3 regions of the Lederbergia graminis genome follow, and region 2 is predicted to be linked to each of the others. Evidence: riboswitches for the same ligand, from Rfam matches in the RefSeq annotation. Region 2 holds a riboswitch; each other region holds the start of a gene.

Region 1 (3,282 bases), on a different contig from region 2:
GCCACCTTTTCGATTTCGCTTCATTTCTATTTTCGAGTTAGCTAAATATTGCTCACAAAAATCGATAACTCTTTTTGTATTTCCCGAGGGACTTGGTATAGAAACGAGTTCTTTAATTAATTGCATAGTTTCATTTACATTAATATTTGTATTCATTTTCTTAGCTCCTAACTGTTCCTATCTAGTTGTTGGAATTGATTAATTCAATAAAGCGAGCAATATATTCCTCATTCTTTGTTGTAATCGGAATACATAGTATTTTATCTGATTCAGGCAAAATTTCATCAAATAAATTAATTGCAGATACTTTGATACCTACTACATCATTAGTATCATGCTTTGAATAAATAACTTCTTCATCGGAAAATGTAAGTTCCTTTAAGCCACTCATTTCGAGAAAAGAATGAACTTGTTTCTCTTCGTTCATTTGCTGAAAGACTTCTTCATCAATAATATAGAAGTCAATCATACCAGCAGCCATTTGAGCTGTTAACTTTTGTAAATCTATTCCTACTTGCATATTTGCATCGTTGCCAGAAGATTGTAATGTTTGAATAAATACACGAGAATCATCTTGCTCATCTTCAGATAATAGTGCTTTATTTACTTTTTCTTCAAACTGTTGAACTGCATCTGGGAATATTAATTCATTCGTAATTACGATATTTAATACATCCTCCTTTTTGGATGTTGCATCATAAATAATGTAGGAGAGAACTGCAATTACTATTATCCCAATAATGAAATGATAACGATAATAATCCCAAATATATTTCATCTTATCTTTTGTACTTAATGGTGCTAATATTTCTCTTAGCGGCTTTTTCAAAAATCTTCACTCCACTTTCCAAGCAATATGAATATTCTTTATAATTTATATTTTACAATACAATCTATTTCTTTTCTATTTAAGTTTCTTCATTTTTAAAAAAGAAAGAGATTAAGCATTGATATGTGATTCGCGATACCATAAATCTTTGTGTTTCCTCTCGAAAGGCCATCAAATATGGAGAAACAATCGCTGCTAAATCCAAGTATTTCGCTGTAAATAATCATAAACTGCAATGTCATGGCATTGTAAGTTTTTTAATAGAAATCTATTGCATATTTCCGAAAATTATAATAGAATAATGAAAATTGGACCAATAAATTAATACGTAATCTTATCAAGAGAGGCGGAGGGAATTGGCCCTAAGATGTCTCAGCAACCGGTCATATTGGCAAAGGTGCTAATTCCAATAGGCAGAAATATGCCTAAAAGATAAGAAGAATGACTCAATCAAATGGATCTTCTTCTTATAGAAGGTCCATTTTTTTTATAACTTCATTTTAAAAGGGCTGATAAACATGACGAAAAAAATAGAAACTAGATTAGTTCAGTTAGGTAATAAAAGTGATCCTAAAACAGGTGCAGTGAGTACACCTATCTATTTATCTACCGCTTATCAACATGAGGGGCTAGGTAAATCTACTGGTTATGATTATTCACGTACCAAAAATCCTACACGCGCTATTTTAGAAGAAGGAATTGCTAATCTAGAGGGTGGAGATGCAGGTTTTGCATGTAGCACTGGCATGGCAGCTATTCAATTAGTTTTATCATTGTTTCGCTCTGGAGATGAATTAATTGTACCTGATGATATTTATGGTGGCACTTACCGTTTATTAAAGCAATACGTAGAGATGTACAATATAAAAACAACTTATACAGAATTTAAAGATGTTCGGGAAACAGAACAACTCATTACGAATAAAACGAAAGCTCTTTTTATTGAAACACCAACAAACCCTTTAATGCAGGAAATTGATATACAGGAATACGCTGAACTTGCTAACCGTCATCAATTATTATTGATTGTGGATAATACATTCTTAACTCCATATTTCCAACAACCAATCACTTTAGGTGCTGATATCGTAATTCATAGTGGAACAAAATATATCGGTGGCCACAATGATGTTCTAGCAGGTATTGTTGTTGCAAAAGGGCAAGAGCTTTGTGATAAATTAGCTACTAACCATAATGCGATTGGAGCAACTCTCTCCCCATCAGACTGTTGGTTATTAATAAGAGGACTTAAGACACTACATTTACGTATGAAACAACATGACTACAATGCAAAAAAAATTGTAGAGTATTTAGAACAAGAACCTTTAGTAACAGATGTCCTATACGCTGGTAAAGGTGGAATGGTATCTTTCCGTCTAGCAAAGAGCGAATGGATAGCTCCGTTCCTTGAAAATCTGCAATTAATTACCTTTGCAGAAAGCCTAGGTGGTGTGGAAAGCTTTATTACCTATCCTTCTACTCAAACACACGCTGATATTCCAGAAGAAGATCGAAACCGACGTGGTGTTGATAATCGTTTATTAAGGTTTTCTGTTGGTGTGGAAGAAGTAGAGGATTTAATTGCTGATTTACAACAAGTCTTTACATTATTAAGTAAAGAAGTACACCAAAGCTTATAATAGTAAAATATTCATGCGCCTCAGCGTAGAAAATAAAGATTGCTATAACCAATAATAAAAAAGAGCAGATATCATTGCTATGATTTCTGCTCTTTTATGCGTTTATTCTATTAAAATACTACGATTATTAATTACAGTATCTAGTAAATTAATAAGAGTATTTGCAGATTTTTCATCAATATGTTTTCCAGTATCTTTCATGATTTTATCTTTTATTTTCTCCAGATTTTCATATCCTTTTGACTCAAAATGATTTGATTGTTTTTCATTCCCCTTTGCTAAGAAACTTTTTGCTTTTGAAAAATGCCGTTCCGCATTAGCCAACTGAGCTAATAATGAATTGCGAAAACCATTATTCGTTATTTCTACTTGTTGAATTATTTCTTTAACATACGGAAGTTGATACTTATTAGAGTATTTGCGAACTATATTAGCAATTTTGTCATTGCGTGTATACGAATTAACAGTTGTAACATTACTCCATTTTGATTTTATAACTTCTTCACTATCAGTAAAGATATCAACTTTTGTAGGATTACCTGTATACAACCCCCAACTACTACCAATACCAGTTACTTTATATGTCCAAGTTATATAACTCCAGCCTTGTTCTTGAAACAGGTTTAATGCATAATCCCAGCTTTCGACATTATTGAAAAAAGTAAATTCACCTACAAGTAATGGTACATTATAATCTGTTTCCTCTACCATTTTTACTTTTGAATCAATAAATTCCTTTTGATATTGAAAATTGTCTATATCATCCCATCCATAGAAATGGTATGAATAAGCAACATTTTCCCAACGATATAC
Region 2 (3,282 bases):
GTTATAATATAAATACCATTAAATAAATCAGCAGCAGTATCAATTAGTTCTTTTGCAATTTGAACACCCTCTGCTGTCGCTTGTTCACGATTTTCTCCACATGCCCGCATACGCTCTAATACTTCATCTGATAGTTTTATTCCAGGTACCTCATTGTGTAAAAACTCGGCATTTCGTATGTTTGTAAGAGGCATAATACCAATGAAAATCGGTTCTGATAAATGTTTTGTTGCTTCATAGATATCAATAATTTTTTCCTTCGTATAAACAGGCTGTGTAATGAAATAATCAGCACCTTTGGCTATTTTCTTCTCTAGGCGTTGGACGGCACGGTGTAATTGGTGAACATTTGGATTAAAAGCAGCTGCGACAGAGAAATTAGCTTTCTTCCGCAATGGCTTTCCGGAAAATGAAATACCTTCATTCAGCTTTTTAATTAGTTGAAGTAAATCCATACTAGAAACATCATATACACTCGTAGCACCAGGGAAATCTCCTATTTTCGTTGGGTCACCAGTAACAGCGAGAATATCATGAATTCCAAGTGCATCCAGTCCCATTAAATGTGATTGTAGTCCAATTAAATTTCTATCTCTACACGTAATATGAGCAAGAGGACGAATGTTGTTTTCCATTTTTAAAATGGATCCCATTGCCATATTACTAATTCTCGGAGATGCCAAGGAGTTATCTGCCATTGTGATAGCATCAATTCCAGCTTCATTTAGCACTTTTGCTCCATCAATAAACTTAGTGGTGTCAAGGTGTCGAGGTGTATCTAGCTCCACAATTATAGTCCTTTTCTTTTTCGCCTTTTCATGGAGTGGTTCGTTTTTAGTTGGCTCAGCTTCTCGAATAACGATTGGTTTTTGTGGAGTGACAGTTTTCTTGTTTATTGGAGGAATTTCTCCAATTCGTTTTTTTACAGCGGCAATATGCTTTGGTGTAGTCCCACAACAACCACCGATTAAACGAACACCTTCATCACGTAGAAGGAGAGCGGCACGTCCAAAATAATCAGCTTCTGATTCAAAGACGACACGACCATCTTCTACATCAAGGAGACTTGCATTTGGAAATGCAGATAAAAATGCGTTTTTAGGTAATGTTACAGATTCAAATGCTTGGATGGTATGATATGGACCAAGTCGACAATTAACACCGACAACATCAGCACCTATCGATACAAGTTGGTGTAATGCTTCGTTTAGTGCTAGTCCATTTTGTAATACACCAGGATCATGCATAGAAACTTGAGCAATAATGGGGGTGTCTGTTAATTTTCGTAAATGAGTTACTACTGTGGATAGTTCTTCAAAATCATAATATGTTTCTAGTAAGAGTCCATCAGGATTACCTGCTAGGAGGTATTGTACTTGTTCATTTACAGATGTAATGATTTCTTCTAATGTTGCATCACTTTTGCGAATTCCACGTATGCCACCAATTGTTCCAAGGACATATTGTCCACCAGGTGCAGCTGCTTGTTTAGCAATGTTGATAGCGGCTTCGTTAATTGCTTTTACTTGGTTTTCTAAACCATGACGAGCTAGTTTAATAGCATTGGCACTATAACTATTTGTTTGAATAATATCAGCACCGGCTGAAATATACTCTTGATGAATTTTCTCTATTATTTCTGGTTTTGCAAGATTTAATTCTTCATAACAATAATCAATACCGTATGAGTATAGTAATGTTCCCATGGCTCCATCTGCGGTTAGTACATTAGATTTTAATTTTTCTAGTAAATTCATACATATTTTCTTCCTTTCGTTAAAAAAAAGCCTTCAAAAGAAGGCTTTACGAGTTTATGACATTCGTTCCTTCTCATCTTTCGAACCTAAAAAGTTCGCTGGATTTAGCACCTTGCCAGTAGGCTGGTTGCTGAAGCTTCATTGGGCCAGTCCCTCTGCTTCTCTTGATAAGAAAAGTAATTCAATTGTTAAATTATTAGAATAATCATAACGTTAGTAATATGATGATGTCAAGATGAATTTTTGTATTAAATTTACAAATGCAAGGTGATACATAAACAATTTTATTTGGATTTTATCTCTTTTGTCTTAACGTCTAAGTCGTCTTGTACACTACGCTTATGTAGTTTTACTCCTGAAAAGTAAGCAGCGCGTGCTATTAAATGACCTGATACAGGAGCAGTCAAAAAGATAAATACTATTCCCAATAAAATTCGTGGGTTTATTTCTCCGTCTGCAGAGTAAAAGTAAAGCAATGTTGCTCCTAATGTTACTAATACGCCTAGCGTTGTAGATTTGGATGCTGCATGGTTACGAGTGTATACATCAGGTAAACGCAAAACACCTACACTTGAAACAATGCTTAAAAATGTACCAATTAAAACTAGAACACATATTGTAATTTCAATCCCTGCGCTCATATTCAATAATATCCCCTTTCTGTAAGAACTTCGAAAATGAAACAGTTCCGATGAAAGAAAGGATACCAAATAAAATAATCACATCGAGAAACGCCTTTGTACTTAATAACATAGAAGCTAGTGCTGTAATTGCAGCCAAATTAATTCCCATTGCATCAAGTGCAACTACTCTATCAGGTGTAGTAGGTCCTTTTACGATACGTATTAATAAAAATAGGGATGATAGCGCAAATCCAAAAAGTGCGATTGTTAATACAGTTTCAAGCACTAGCGACTCACCTCCATAATGGTCTTCTCAAAAGTATTTCTAATACTTTTCACCGTATCTTCCACATCTTTAATATCCATTGCATGGATATAGAGTGTTTTTTTATCATTTGAAACGTTTATTACAAGTGTCCCTGGAGTTAAAGTTATTAAGTTTGCAAGCAGGGTGATTTCCCATTCTGCTGTAAGCTTTGTATCAAGAGCAAATATTCCAGGCTGAATGGTAAGTTTAGGACTTAATATATTTCTTAAAACTGCTAGGTTCGAATATATTAACTCACGTATAAAGATCAACAAGAGTTTTATTATAGCTAGTATCCGATAAAAATAAAATCGCGATGAAAAGAAGCGGCGCATAATAAATATAATCAATAATCCTAGAAGGTAGCCTACTGTAAATGTCGTTACAGAAATTGAATTTTGGAAAAACATCCAAATGGATGCTAGTAAAAAATTTAATAAAATTTGAAAAGCCACTTTTTGCATTCCTCCTTACTGTGGTTAATACAACACTGCGTCAATGTATTGTGAAGGATTAATTAGAACTTCTACAGCTTGCATGACATAAAAATTAACTGTTTCAGAAAACACACCGTACGAAACGGCAGAAATCATCA
Region 3 (3,282 bases), on a different contig from region 2:
TTTAATCAGCTCTGCTTTTTCTAGTAATAATAGTGCTCTTCCTAAGTTGGTTGGGTCATTCGGAATAATGATTTGGTCACCGTCTTTTAAATCATTAATATTATCTACTTTTTTCGAGTAAATACCCATCGGCCAAATATTTGTTGTACCAATTGCGGATAAATCAAGATCACGTTCTTTAATAAAGTTATCAAAATAAACTACTGTCTGGAATGCGTTGATATCTATTTCCCCTTCATCTAATGCGATGTTTGGTTTTACATAGTCATCAATTTTGATTACTTCTAATTCAATTCCTTCTTCTTTAGCAAGATCTTTTACTAAGTTCCATGTCGGTGCTTCTGATGTAGTTGTTCCAACTTTAATAACGCCATCATCTGATTTTCCACAAGCTGCAAGTAATAATGTAAATGCAATTAATAATACTGCTAATAATTTTTTGTTCATTTGTATGTCCCTCTTCTTCTATTAGATTTTTTAATTATTAAAACGATCTGGGTTAAACAAACTGATTTCTAAAGTTGGTTGCTGGCCAGTTGCTAACTGAGCACCAATTTTTCCAATAATAGGAGCAAATTTAAATCCATGTCCTGCCATTGGTCCTAATAATGTAACATTGGGTACACGAGATGATTTTCCAATTACAAAATGTTCATCTGGTGTATTTGTATAGAAACATGTTTTTGCTTTTACAGGAGTAGGAATAAGTCCTGGTAAATATTTTTTCACTTTTTCTGTCAGATTATTTAGATCTGATTCATGGATTTCCCTATCGACATCATTAGGATGATTCGCTTCTTCTCCACCATGATGGAAAGCTACTTTTACCGTCTTACCATCGATTGTTGGAAAACCATAGAAACCTCTTCCTTTACTTACTCTCGAAAAGATAGGGAATTTAACTGCTGTGAATTGCTTAGGATCTTCCGCTTCATACCACACCAAAACTTGCCTTTCTAATGTAACAGGTAAATTGATTTGTGGTAAAAGTTCTTTTGTCCAGCCGCCAGAAGCAACTACTACTTGATTCACACGGTATTGCTTGTCCGCTGTTCTAATCGTAACTCCATCTTCATCTGGCTCAATAGCAGTAATCGGGCTCTCAGTGAATACCGTTCCACCAAGCTCTTCTCCTCTATTAACTGCTGTTTCAATTGCGAGCTCAGGTTTTACATAACCAGCTAATTCTTCATATATCGCAACTTGATAGTCTTGAAAATTTATTTGTGGGTAAACCTTTCTAGCTTCTTCCCCAGTATATTTTTTATGTGGGAGATGATATGTTTTAACACTTTCTTGAACAGTCGTAATGAACTCTCCGTCTGCAGGACCGAACATTGTCCCACCATTTTCAATATAGAGTTCTACTCCTGTTTCTTTTTCAAGTTGTCTCCAAAGTTCTCTTGCTTCTTGAAGTAGTGGTACATACTCTACTCCTTCGCCATAAGCCGTACGGAAAATCCTTGTTTCCCCATGTCCAGCTCCTTTGTCATGACCTGGTCTATAACGGTCAAATCCTACTATATTAACTCCCATACTAGCAAGCTGCCAAAATGCGAAACTACCCATGGATCCTAATCCTACAACAGCTACATCCCAATCTACTACTTTGTCATTTTGTGTACTCAATTGATCCCCTCATTTCATGAATGTACTTTCGCTTATAAGAGTGTGAGCGGAAATTAATTATACTAGAAAAACAAAAATGCCATTCTGCAAGATGAACAGAAAGGCACTAAATATTAAAATCCCTCTCTCATCTTCCAAAGCAAAAAGCTTTGTGTGATTTGGCACCATTTCACTATTGTGACGGTTGCCGGGCTTCATAGGGCACATCCCTCCACCTCTCTTGATAAGATAAACAAGATATTAAGTTTTGTAAGTATGAAGATTATACTATCACATGCTTATTTCCCAGTCAATATGTCGAATTTATTTTTTTACAAAAACTTTAACAATATTGTGAAATAATAGAGTGCAAGTAAGGAACCGATTGAAATGCATAAATCTTTTCTTTCATCTCTCCGTCTACCATTACTATTAAGCAAGGAACACTCTCAATTTTAAAAAGTTCGGCTGCTTCTGGAATATAATTTAAATCTGATTGCAGAAATGGAATTTGGGGTAACATCAATTCCACAACTGATAACATTTTACCTGCAACTTGGCACGTTCCGCATAATGGGGTGTAGAAATATAATATTGCGGTTTGTTTATTTTCAATGATTGTATGAATCTCTTCTATTGAAACAGCGTCCATATATAGACCTTCCTTTTTTTACCCATTATAAGGAAAAAATACACCATTGCAAGTTCATGGTGTATTTCTTCACTTTTTATTGGCTAGTCATTTTTTTATATTCTTCAGCATTCATGAGTTTTTCTTTTTCACTTGGGTTTGTAGGTTCAATTACGACTAACCATGCCTTGTCAAATGGAGAACTATTCACTAGTTCTGGACTATCATCTAAATCATCATTAACTTCTACAACTTTCCCACTTAAAGGAGCATACAGTTCGGAAACTGTTTTTACGGACTCTACACTTCCAAATGGTTCGTCTGCCTTAATTTCATCTCCCACTTCTGGAAGTTCAACAAACACGATATCCCCCAGCTCATCTTGGGCAAAATCAGTGATTCCAATTCTTACTTTATCTCCTTCTTCTTTTACCCATTCATGTTCGTCGGAATAAAGTAATCCTGTCGGTGTATCCATCAAAATCCCTCCATATGTATATGTATCTTTAGAATACTACTTACCCCAAGTCTGTTCAAATTCTACCTCTTTGAATCCTACGGTAACTTTTTCTCCATCCGTGACAATTGGACGCTTAATTAACATTCCATCACTAGCAAGGATGTCTAGCAACTCTTCTTCTGTAGCGTTTTTCACTTTATCTTTTAATCCAAGCTCTCGATATTTTACCCCACTAGTATTGAAGAATTTTTTTAACTCCATACCACTATTTTGGTAAATTTCTTTTATTTCTGCGCTAGTAGGCGTATTTTCTACTATATGAATCTCCTTGTATTCTAGTCCATGATTTTCTAACCATTTCTTAGCTTTTCTGCAAGTTCCACATGGAGGATAACTATAAATGGTAAGAGACAATTTTAACACCTTCCTTTTTATTTTATTGTACATGGATTTTGACTAGGATGAAAATTATTCGACCTCACTTGTCCTCTTGATGGAAATTTCGTACTATTAAGGTAAATCAGAAAGGAAGTGGAAAATGTTTTATAAAAATCGTACAGAGTCAACAGAAATTAAGATGTTT

What was found. A riboswitch is a leader RNA that binds a small molecule or an ion and turns the genes downstream of it on or off. The one in region 2 is predicted to bind S-adenosylmethionine.
Region 1: another riboswitch for S-adenosylmethionine. It lies ahead of ACFPM4_RS04165 (methionine biosynthesis PLP-dependent protein); the one in region 2 lies ahead of ACFPM4_RS06070 (bifunctional homocysteine S-methyltransferase/methylenetetrahydrofolate reductase).
Region 3: another riboswitch for S-adenosylmethionine. It lies ahead of solA (N-methyl-L-tryptophan oxidase); the one in region 2 lies ahead of ACFPM4_RS06070 (bifunctional homocysteine S-methyltransferase/methylenetetrahydrofolate reductase).

The regions. Positions count from the first base shown of each region.
Region 1 is NZ_JBHSMC010000001.1:808,738-812,019, forward strand. It holds gene ACFPM4_RS04155 (M42 family metallopeptidase) at 1-156, opposite strand, end outside; gene ACFPM4_RS04160 (hypothetical protein) at 182-829, opposite strand; SAM riboswitch class I at 1,161-1,268, shown strand; gene ACFPM4_RS04165 (methionine biosynthesis PLP-dependent protein) at 1,348-2,469, shown strand; gene ACFPM4_RS04170 (chitobiase/beta-hexosaminidase C-terminal domain-containing protein) at 2,572-3,282, opposite strand, start outside.
Region 2 is NZ_JBHSMC010000004.1:44,013-47,294, reverse strand. It holds gene ACFPM4_RS06070 (bifunctional homocysteine S-methyltransferase/methylenetetrahydrofolate reductase) at 1-1,757, opposite strand, end outside; SAM riboswitch class I at 1,828-1,931, opposite strand; gene mnhG (monovalent cation/H(+) antiporter subunit G) at 2,042-2,398, opposite strand; gene ACFPM4_RS06060 (Na(+)/H(+) antiporter subunit F1) at 2,382-2,645, opposite strand; gene ACFPM4_RS06055 (Na+/H+ antiporter subunit E) at 2,666-3,142, opposite strand; gene ACFPM4_RS06050 (Na+/H+ antiporter subunit D) at 3,167-3,282, opposite strand, start outside.
Region 3 is NZ_JBHSMC010000043.1:21,222-24,503, reverse strand. It holds gene ACFPM4_RS19530 (MetQ/NlpA family ABC transporter substrate-binding protein) at 1-447, opposite strand, end outside; gene solA (N-methyl-L-tryptophan oxidase) at 478-1,629, opposite strand; SAM riboswitch class I at 1,754-1,859, opposite strand; gene ACFPM4_RS19520 (thioredoxin family protein) at 1,952-2,260, opposite strand; gene gcvH (glycine cleavage system protein GcvH) at 2,337-2,717, opposite strand; gene ACFPM4_RS19510 (arsenate reductase family protein) at 2,754-3,113, opposite strand; gene ACFPM4_RS19505 (nuclease-related domain-containing protein) at 3,238-3,282, shown strand, end outside.